3 regions of the Bradyrhizobium sp. 31Argb genome follow, and region 1 is predicted to be linked to each of the others. Evidence: riboswitches for the same ligand, from Rfam matches in the RefSeq annotation. Region 1 holds a riboswitch; each other region holds the start of a gene.

What was found. A riboswitch is a leader RNA that binds a small molecule or an ion and turns the genes downstream of it on or off. The one in region 1 is predicted to bind cobalamin.
Region 2: another riboswitch for cobalamin. It lies ahead of AAFX91_RS00705 (TonB-dependent receptor); the one in region 1 lies ahead of AAFX91_RS14865 (ribonucleoside-diphosphate reductase subunit alpha).
Region 3: another riboswitch for cobalamin. It lies ahead of AAFX91_RS31960 (TonB-dependent receptor); the one in region 1 lies ahead of AAFX91_RS14865 (ribonucleoside-diphosphate reductase subunit alpha).

Annotation. Positions count from the first base shown of each region.
Region 1 covers NZ_JBEGDB010000061.1:28,424-32,028, forward strand. Annotated here, with positions in the region: gene AAFX91_RS14865 (ribonucleoside-diphosphate reductase subunit alpha) at 1-1,595, opposite strand, end outside; cobalamin riboswitch at 1,710-1,929, opposite strand; cobalamin riboswitch at 2,062-2,263, shown strand; gene metE (5-methyltetrahydropteroyltriglutamate--homocysteine S-methyltransferase) at 2,370-3,605, shown strand, end outside.
Region 2 covers NZ_JBEGDB010000002.1:34,903-38,507, forward strand. Annotated here, with positions in the region: gene AAFX91_RS00700 (TonB-dependent receptor) at 1-782, opposite strand, end outside; gene AAFX91_RS00705 (TonB-dependent receptor) at 828-1,787, opposite strand; cobalamin riboswitch at 1,818-2,016, opposite strand; gene AAFX91_RS00710 (hypothetical protein) at 2,376-2,774, shown strand; gene AAFX91_RS00715 (GntP family permease) at 2,833-3,605, opposite strand, start outside.
Region 3 covers NZ_JBEGDB010000240.1:6,427-10,031, reverse strand. Annotated here, with positions in the region: gene AAFX91_RS31970 (ABC transporter ATP-binding protein) at 1-469, opposite strand, end outside; gene AAFX91_RS31965 (FecCD family ABC transporter permease) at 466-1,440, opposite strand; cobalamin riboswitch at 1,623-1,820, shown strand; gene AAFX91_RS31960 (TonB-dependent receptor) at 1,932-3,605, shown strand, end outside.

The DNA of each region.
Region 1 (3,605 bases):
GCCTTGTCTTCGTAGGACGCGTAGCGCTCGGCAAAAGCCTTGCCGTAGAGATCATGCAGATCGGGCGTCTCGTCCGGCGAGAACAGCGTCCATGCGCCATCGGCCTCGACGCGCTGCATGAAGAGATCGGGCACCCAGTTGGCGGTGTTCATGTCATGGGTGCGGCGACGATCGTCGCCCGTGTTCTTGCGCAGGTCCAAAAATTCTTCGACGTCGATGTGGCAGGTCTCGAGATAGGCGCAGACCGCGCCCTTGCGTTTTCCGCCCTGGTTGACGGCGATCGCGGTGTCGTTGGCAACTTTAAGGAACGGCACCACGCCCTGGCTCTCGCCATTGGTGCCCTTGATGTGCGCGCCAAGCCCACGCACGCGGGTCCAGTCATTACCGAGGCCGCCGGAATATTTGGCAAGCAGCGCGTTGTCCTTGATCGACTTGAAGATGCCGTCGAGATCATCAGGAACAGTGGTGAGAAAGCAGGACGACAGTTGCGGCCGCAGCGTGCCGGAATTGAACAGCGTCGGCGTCGACGCCATGAAGTCGAAGGAGGACAGGAGATTGTAGAACTCGATCGCGCGTGCCTCGCGGTCGATCTCGCGCAATGCCAGACCCATGGCGACACGCATGAAGAAGGCTTGCGGCAATTCGATCCGGTCGCCGCGGACATGCAGGAAATAGCGATCATAAAGCGTCTGCAAGCCGAGGAACTGGAACGCGAGATCGCGCTCCGGCTTCAGCGCCGCGGCGAGCTTGTTCAGGTCGAAGCGGCCGAGCTCGGGATCGAGCAATTCGGCGCGGATGCCGGCCTTGATGTAGACCGGGAAGTATTCGCCATAACGCACGGCCATGTCCGCCTGCGACGCAGTGGTTGGTGCGCCCTGCACGAAGGACAGCACTTCGGTGCGGAGCTTGTCGAGCAGCAGGCGCGCGCTGACATAGGCGTAATTCGGCTCCTGCTCAACCAGCGTGCGCGCCGCCATCACGCTGGCGAGCGCGAGTTCATCCTGGCTGATGCCGTCATACAGATTGCGCTGGATTTCTGCCACCACAGGCGCGGCATCGACGCCGTCGACCCCGGCGCAGGCCTCGCCGACGATCATCGCCAGCCGCGCATGGTCGAGCGGCACCTTGTTGCCGTCCGCGAGCGTGACGTGGATGATTGGGCCGGCCGCGGCCTTTGCTGATTTCGCGGCCTGCTGCTCGGCGCGCTGCCGCGCCCGCTCCTCGCGATAGAGCACGTAGGCGCGCGCCACCTTGTGATGGCCGCTGCGCATCAGCGCCAGTTCAACCTGGTCCTGGATGTCTTCGATATGAAAGGTGCGGCCTTCGCTCATCCGGCGTGACAGCGCGCCGACGACTTCGGCGGTCAATTCCTCGACCGCTTCGTGCACGCGGCGCGACGCTGCCGCCGTATGACCCTCGACCGCGAGGAAGGCCTTGGTCATTGCCACCGAGATCTTGCCGGCATCGAATTGCGACACCGTGCCGTTGCGGCGGATCACCTGCATCGGCAGCCGCGCCTCCGGCGCCGCGATCGATTCGGGGCGCAGGTGAATGAGAGACGACGCGGTGGCTTCGCGATCGAGAGAGAGTGACATCTTGCAGACCCCGTGATGTTTGTTGGGGCCGGATGCCGGAGGCGACGCTGCGTGATGATGCCGGCGGCGCACCGGCATGAGCCTGCAAGCGACCGCCGGGACACCCCGCCCGTGGACGTTATTTGCTGTCACGGCAGGTCTCCTGGCTCGCAGGTCGGCGTTACTCCCCGTCTTCCCAATGCGATGCCGCATCAGTGACGTCTAAAGTCGGGAGCAACTCACTGCTTACAGTTGCGGGGGCAGCGCCGGATTCTCGCGATAAATGCGCGATCACTGGCTTCCCTCTTAGCCACCATTCCTTGCGTCATGATGGACCGTGACAGCTACATCTGGTGCGATTTGTGGAATGGTGTCAATGGGACGTATGGGCGAAGCGCAAAAATTTCGGTCCATGCCGTCGATGCTGTGAACAACCGGCGCCACGCGCACGTGATGTCATCCGAGTTGACCTTCGCGCGATCTTGCCGGTAAGTGAACGCGTCGTGGTTCTTCGGAGAGATCTTTTCCGGAGCTAAGAGGGAAGCCGGTGTAAAGCCGGAGCTGCCCCCGCAACTGTAAGCGGCGAGCCGCGGTCCACAATTGCCACTGAAGCCTGCAAAGCTTCGGGAAGGCCGGACCGCAGCAACGACCCGCGAGCCAGGAGACCTGCCTCGACAACATACACGTCCTCGGGCGGGGTGTCCCGGTGGTGCGGTTGCGATTCCGTGCACACCTCGCGCAGGGAATCCAGACGTGTCACTACGGCCTTTGCCCCCAACTCATGGGGTTAAGCCAATGTCTTCCACTTCACTTGCTGTTGCATCTCTCGGAACGCCGCGGATCGGTCCGCGCCGTGAACTGAAATTCGCGCTGGAACGCTTTTGGTCCGGCGCATCGGACGAAAAGACGCTGATCGAAACCGGCATCGGGCTCCGTGCGGCCAATTGGGCGCGGCAGAAGAAGCTCGGCATCACCGTGATCCCGTCGAACGATTTTTCGTTCTACGATCAGGTGCTCGACACCTGCGCGATGGTCGGCGCGATCCCGGAAACCTATGGCTGGACCGGCGGCGCAGTGCCGCTTGCGACCTATTTCGCGATGGCACGCGGCACCAAGGCCGACGCGCATGACGAGGCCTGCGGACATGGCCATCACGCGCACGGCGTGGCGGCGCTCGAAATGACGAAATGGTTCGACACCAACTATCATTACATGGTGCCGGAGCTTCGCAAGAACCAGTATTTTGCGCTCGCCTCGCGCAAGCCGATCGAAGAGTATGAGGAGGCGAAGGCACTGGGTTATCAGACGCGTCCCGTGCTGATCGGCCCGGTCACGTTCCTGAAACTGGCCAAGTCCAAGGACGCGCATTTCGACACGCTGTCGCTGCTCGACAGGCTCTTGCCGGTCTACATCGAAGTGTTGCGCGAGCTCGCTGCCCGCGGCGCGGAATGGGTGCAGATCGACGAGCCCTGTCTCGCAACTGATCTGGATGCCGCAGCTCAGCAAGCCCTACGGCGCGCCTATTCCGGAATCGCCAAAGCAGTGCCGGACATCAGGATCATGCTGGCGACCTGCTTCGGCGGGCTCGGCGGCAATCGTGCGGTCGCGTTTGACCTTCCGGTCGCCGGCCTGCATCTCGATCTCGTGCGCGCGCCTGAACAGCTCGGCGATCTCATGGATGTTCCGAAGCAGCGCGTGCTGTCGCTCGGCGTGATCGACGGCCGGAATGTCTGGCGCGCGGATCTGAGCCGGATCCTCGATCAGCTCGAGCCCGTTGTCGCAAAGCTCGGCAAGGAACACGTCCAGATCGCGCCATCGTGCTCGCTGCTTCATGTGCCAATCGATCTCGCGCTGGAGACGAAGCTCGATCCCGAGGTGAAGACCTGGCTCTCATTCTCGGCGCAGAAGCTCGAAGAACTTGCCGCCCTCGGCGCGGCTCTTGGAAGTGGCCGGGCCCATGCGTCCGAAGCGATCCGAGCATCCGATGCCGCCGCGGCCGCGCGCAAGATCTCGCCGCGGATTCACGATGTG
Region 2 (3,605 bases), on a different contig from region 1:
CGGCGCGCCAGCGTCAGGCCGGTCGAAAGATCCTTGGCCTGCAGGTAGGTATAGGCGGCGTTGAATTTCAGGTAGCCCGGCAGGATATCGACGTTGACCCCGAGCTCCAGTCCGTCGGTTTCGGCGCGCGAGACGTTGACGTAGTGCCCGAGCGGATGCGCCGCATCGGTCACAAAGTCGATCAGGTTGCTGAACCGGTTGCCGAAGCCGGTCAGCGAAACCACGACGCGGCCTCCGAACAGGCTTTGGTCGATGCCGGCGTCGTAGCCGAAGCTTTCCTCGGGGCTGAGCGCGGAATTGCCGTAAGTCGGCGCATACAGTTGATAGAGCGTTGGCGCCTTGGCGCCTGTCCCGGCGCTCGCATGCAGCTTGGTGCCGGTCTTCGCGATCGTGTACGCCGCGGTGGTTCGCCATGTCTCGAACCGTGCGACGTCAACGACGTCGTCAACCCGGCCGCCCATCGTGATGTTGAGCCGCTCGCCGATCGGCAGTTGCCACAGTGCGAAGACTGAATTCGTGTCCTGTGTCCCGGCGAGCTGTGGCGTCGGCGCGCCGGCAATCGGCAGCAGGTTGGTGGTGGAGGTGCTCGCCGTTTCATGCTGGACGCGCGATCCGATGATGAGCGATCCGAGCGGGCCGACCTTCAGGTTGCCCTGATATTCCAGGCCTGTGCTGTCGCCGACGAAATTGGAGAGGATGGAGGTCGTGTTCTGCGGCAGCTTGTTGGTCTTGTAGGTGACGTCGTCGAACGAGCGATCGATGTGCGTTTCAAACGCGCTCACGCTATGGGTGAGGATGCCACCGAACGTGTCGAATGAGGCGCGTCCTCAGACCTGCTCGAGAAGGCGCGTCGCGCTCGACGGCGTGTCCGGGAACGTTCCGCTGGCCTGGTCGTAGGCGGACCGCGTGAACGAGGCCAGCATGCCCGTCTCCAGGCGCACGCCTTCGCCGGCGTCGTAGCCGACGCGTGCTGAGCCGCCGACGCGGTCGAAGCCGTCGCGCTCGAGGGGACCATACTTGGCTTCGAGCGCGGGGATGCGATAGCCGTAGCGTGAAAAGCCGTTGCTATGCTGCCCGTTTCCCGTGAATGCGTAGGACCACGGCCCCGAGGTTCCGGTCAGCGATGCGCTGCTGCTCGCCGTGCCGTAGCTTCCTCCCTCGGTGCTCACGTCGAGCTGTGCTGGACCGGCGCCCTTCTTGGTGATGATGTTGACTACGCCACCCATCGCGTCCGATCCGTAGAGTGCGCTCTGCGGGCCTTTCAGCACCTCGATCCGCTCGATCGCGCTCGGGGCGAACATCGCGAAATCGAAATCGCCACTGGCGGCGGTCGGATCGTTGACCCTGATGCCATCGATCATGACCAGCGTCTGACCGGTATTCGCGCCGCGCAAGCGCACATTGGTCGTTGCGCCTGGCCCGCCGCTTTCGGTGATATCGAGCCCGGGCACCGTCCGCAGCGCGTCGACGAGCGAGGTCGGATTGCTGGTCGCGAGCACTTCGTGCGTGACCACGCTAACCGAGCTTCCGGTACGGCTCGCCGGCTCCAGCGTACGGTCGGGGGTGACAACGACTTCGGGAGTTGCAGGAGCGGCTTCGGTACTGGGCGCTGGGCGCGCAGGACCAGTCGTTGAAGACCTTTCCCTGTTCCTCGTGGGAGGTTTGGACCGGACCTCCGGATTGATGACAACAGCAGGAAGCTGTTCGGGACCCGATTGGGCCATCGCGCCAGTGTGACTGCATGCGACAACGGCCGCACACCCGGCAAGAAAACGCCGCAAGCTCATAAATGCCCTTCCGCCGACCCACCGTCGAACGAGTTGATACTCGTCAACGGCCGGTCTCCTGGCTCGCGGTCGTTTCCCGATCCGCCTTCCCAAACCTGCTTGGCAGGTCCAGTGGCATTCGGATCGCAAATATCCGCTTACAGTTGCGGGGGCAGCCGCGGCGTTGGGAAGATTCCCGCACCGCGTTCCCGTTTCACCCTACAAGGGCACCGATGACGCGCGCAAAGAAGCACAAGGCGGAGCAAAACTCAAATCGATAACGATCAGAACCCAACAGCATTTTTCCAGATCGCTGATAGCGGCGACCTGAATGACGAACACAGAAAGTTGCTGACAGGCGAAAGGACGGCAGATGGCCAATCCTACAGCCTTATGCGAGCATGACATGTCACCCACACGCGGCGCTAGACCTGGATGATTCTGCTGACGTGAGCATCGACAGATTCAACGGAGGAACAGGAAATGTCGCTCCCATGCAAACTCGAACGCAGCCTCCTCAGCCACGACGAATACGAGACGATCCGCCTCACGCATCATCCCGCCATCTATGACGTCGAGCCGACCGATCTTGCGGACATGCGATCCCGCTTGCGCAAGATGCGCGATAAGGAGCGAACGCTCGGCCGACAAAAGCGGCGAGAGACGCGCGGAAAAGGTCAAGCTCGCGGCGCGAACTTCCCTGGAACCGCCGAGCGCCCTTCGGAACGCAAGCAGGTCTTTGCCGCAGCACTGAAGCGGGTAAACGGCGAGCTCAGGCGTCTTCACAACCTGGCAGCTCGGATCGCCAATGTCGAAGCGGCTCGAAAGGCTCTCGCGCTGCGAGCCGCGAGCTTTATTCCCTATCCCTCCGCCGGATCCACCGCCAACGAAGGCATGGTGCCGCGCTTGAGCACGCGCCGAAGAAAGATCGTCACGGGCGCGCGAATCGGACGAGTGTCGCAGGCGACGAAAGTCGCTCAGGCAATCCGCGATGCGCGAGGTGCATGAGCCTGCGCTGACCGGCCCGGGCAAGCTCGATCGGCCAAGTTAGCGGTAATCTCAGCCGTCAAAACGATCCAAAAACCGAACCCAATATCAAGACGGCAACAAGTGCGATAATGCAACTGACGATCACGGTCATCACCGTGTCGAGATGGCTTTCACGGTGAGTCAGACCACTGATTTGCAATAGCAGCAACACCGTGCCGTTGTGGGGGAGGGCGTCGAGAGTGCCCGCGCTCATCGTTGTTATGCGATGCATCAATTCGGTATCGATGTGATGCTCCGTGCCAAGACGCAAGAAGTCGTCGCCAAATGCATTGAGCACAATTGCCATACCGCCAGAAGCAGTACCAGTCAGCCCCGCCAGCACATTCATAGAGACAGCCAATGAGACCAGCGGTCCTCCGGAAATCGAGAATACCGCATCGCGAACCGTCGCAAATGCCGGCAACGCGGCAACCACTGCGCCGAATCCGACAAGACTAGCGATCATCAACATCGGCAAGGCTGCAGAATTCGCCCCGGCGTCGAGACTTTCGCGCAAGGATGGCAAACGTCGGAGGTTGATGAGAAGGACCGTCAAGTTTGCCGCCGCGAGAGCCACGACAACTGACCAGACGCCGGACACGGCCCCGATCGTAGTACCGCCCCACTCGGGCTCGGACAGGAACGAAAAATCGAGGCGCGGGAATACGACAAGCGACATCAAGAAATTCGTGAGGATAACGACGATGAGGGGCAGTACGGCCAGGGCGAAGGGAGGCACATTCTCGGCCTGCTTGCCGTGCGGCAACTCGGCCGGGTCGAAGTCGCCCGCCGGCGCCGCTTGCTCGCGAA
Region 3 (3,605 bases), on a different contig from region 1:
CCACCGCAAACACGCGCGCCAGTGCGACGCGGCTGCGCTCGCCGCCGGAAAGCTCGGTGACGCGGCGCTCGGCGAACTCCATGACGTCGGCCGCCTGCATCGCCCGCACCACCGCCTCGACATCGCGCGGGGACAGCCGTGCCGGATCGGTGGCACCATGCGGATAGCGGCCGAGCGCGACGATGTCGCGCGCGGGCAGCGGCCAGTGCACCATGTGCCCTTGCGGAAGATAGCCGAAGCGTTTGGCCCGTTCGCGCAGCGGCAGCGCGGCGAGCGCCTCGCCACCCACCTTGATGACACCATCGGAGGGAATGAGACCGGCGAGCGCGCGCAAGAGCGTGGTCTTGCCGGCTCCGTTCGGACCGACCAGGGCGACGAGATGACCTGAGGCGAGTTGCAGCGACACGTCGCTGAGCACGCGGCGGCCGGCGAGCGCGACGTTAAGATGTTCTGCGACAAGCGCCGTCATGCGACGCCTCCGCCGAGCGCGCGGCGCTCGCGTACGATGAGATAGAGGAAGAACGGCACACCGATGATCGAGGTCAGGACGCCGACCTTGATGTCCGAGGTCGACGGGATGATGCGCACCGCGATATCGGCCGCGAGCAACAGCGCCGAGCCCGCGAGCGCGCTGGGCACCAAGAGCCGCGCCGGGTCGTGGCCGATCACGGGCCGCATCAGATGCGGCGCGACCAAGCCAATGAAGCCGATGGTGCCGGTGACCGCCACCGCGCCGCCGACGCCGAGCGCAACGCCTGTGATCACGAACAGCCGCAGGCGGCCGACATCGACGCCGAGACTTTGCGCGGTCTCTTCGCCAAGCGTGAGCGCACGGAAGGCGCTGGCCTGCGACAGCAGGATGGCCGCGCCGGCAACGATGAACGGCAGCGCCAGCGCGACATGCTGGAAGCTGCGATCCTCCAGCGAGCCGAGCAGCCAGAACGCGATCTCCAGCACCAGGAACGGATTGCTGGCGAGGTTCATCACCAGCGCCGTCGCAGCGCCCGCAAGGCTCGAAATCGCAAGCCCGGCGAGGATCAGGATCAACAGCCCCGCATTGCGGCCAGCGATCGCGAGCAGCACGAACACCGAGCCGAACGCGGCGATGATGGCGGCGACCGGCAGCGCGTAGGAGCGGACATCGGCCAGCCCGAGCGCGATCACCAGCACCGCGCCGAACGCCGCCGATTGCGGCGCGCCGAACAGCGAGGGCGAGGCTAAGGGATTGCGCAACAGGCCCTGCAGCGCCGCGCCTGACAGGCCGAGAATGGCGCCGATCGCGAACGCCAGGATGGTCCGCGGCAGGCGGATCTCGCGCACGATCACCTGCGTTACATCGCTGCCGCCACCGAACAACGCCTCGATCACCGTCAGCGGCGACAGCCGCACCGGGCCGGTGCCGAGCGAGATCAGCATCAGCACGGCAACCAACGCAATCATCGCAACGGTCGCCCCCAACCGCCGCCGCGCGGCGAGACCCGCCGCTATCGTGAAATCCTGTGCACTCATCGCGCCCTGCTTCTTGCAGCGAATTCGGTGGCAGACAAGCGACACCGGAACAAAAAAGCGTATTGGGGATGGGGCGCCGCAGTTTCGCCGGGATTGACTCGGGCGTCGCCAAAATCCTAGATGGCCCCGACGGTTCCTATCGGGATCAAAAGGGAATGCGGTACCGGGAAACTTCCCTCAAGCCGCGGCTGCCCCCGCAACTGTATGCGGTGAATCCTTCGTCTTATGCCACTGGGCGTCTCGGTCCTGGGAAGGCGACGAAGGGTAACGACCCGCGAGCCAGGAGACCTGCCGTCTTACGTGGTCACACGCGACGATGTCGGTCGGGGAGTACAGGCATTTGCTTCACCTGAAGCGCGAAACGCGATGGTGAGCCTCGGATCGCTGTGACGTGCCACTGACGTCATACCGAGGTCTCGCCGATGTTCTCTGCTATCACCGCCACCAAGCAACGCCGGGCACTCCTGCTCGCGTCGAGCATGCTGGCGCCCGCCTTGTACGTTTCTGCCGCGCAGGCGCAGGAAGCGTCCTCCGAACAATTGCCACCGGTCGAGGTCAGAGCGCCTGGCGACCACAACCGCACCCGTGCCAAGCCCGCTTCCGACGGCACTCCAGGCCCCCGGCGTCCCGCGCCGGGCCAGGTGCCGACCACCGCGCAACCGGCCGGCGGCGCGGGCTCGGGCGGCGGCGCCGCTAGCGGAGCTTCATCCGGTGGCAGCGGCGGCAGCCCGCAGTTCGCCGGCATCGTCGGGACGTCCTCGACCGTGATCACCGCCGACGACATCGCGCATTCGCCATCGCACACCTTGCCGGAGATCATCGCGCAGGCGCCCGGCGTGCAGCTTCAATCGCTCTATGGCGGCGTAAACGGCGCCAAGACCTCGGTCGACCTGCGCGGCTTCGGCGCGTTCGCCACCGCCAACACGCTGTTCCTGCTCAACGGGCGGCGCCTCAACGACATCGACATGGCGCAGGTCGATCTCTCGACCATCCCGCTGGATTCGATCGAGCGCATCGAGATCACCCGCGGCAACAGCGGCGCCGTACTCTACGGCGACAACGCGATCGGCGGCGTGATCAACATCGTCACCAAGACCGGCATCGGCGGCCCGCCGGTCTCGATCCGGGGCGAAGCCGGGTACGGCTCCTTCAACCAGCGCATGGCCGCGATCTCGACCGCGATGAATTCCGGGCCATGGTCGGCGTCGTTCTACGGCAACGGCATCAAGTCCGACGGCTACCGCGTGAACAATGCGCTCGACCAGCGCAACGGCGTCGGCAATCTCAACTACACGACGCCGGACCTGAAAGCATTCCTGACGGTGACCGGCGACGACCAGAAGCTGGGCTTTCCGGGCGGCCGGATCGTCGACCCATCCGCCGGCATCAACCAACTCGTCACCGACCGCAGGGGCGCCGCCACACCGTTCGACTACGGCAACCAGCAGGGCGCGAGCGCGACGGCTGGCTTCACCAAGACGCTTCTGAACGGCGTCGACCTGATCGTCGATGGCGGCTACCGCCAGAAGGACACGCAAAGCGGATTCTTCGGCGCCTCACCATTCATCAGCGCGACATCCACCTACAATGACGCCGCGCTGCAGACCTGGTCGATCACGCCGCGGCTGAGCATCAACAATTCGATCTTCGGGATTCCGTCGTCGATCCTGACCGGCATCGACTATTACGACGCGACGTTCAACCAGCAGCGCGGCGCGTTCCGGGGCGTGCCGCCGATCCATACCTACGACCTGTCGCAGCAGTCGCTCGCCGGCTATTGGATGCACACGGTCGGCCTATTGCCCACGACCGATTTCTCCTATGGCGCGCGGGTGCAGAACACCTGGCTCAACGCGCGCGACCGCTACGATCCGAACGCGCCGTTCGCCTTCGACGCGCAGGCGACGCCGCTCGACCAGAGCGAGACCAACTACGCGCTGCATGTCGGCGTCGAGCATCGCTTCACCGAAATGTTCTCGGTGTTCGCCCGCGCCGCGCACGCCTTCCGCACGCCCGATGTCGACGAGCGCGTCTCGACGGGTCCCGCGTTCGACGCCTTCTTCAATCCGCTGCCGCAGAATTTCCAGTTGAAGACC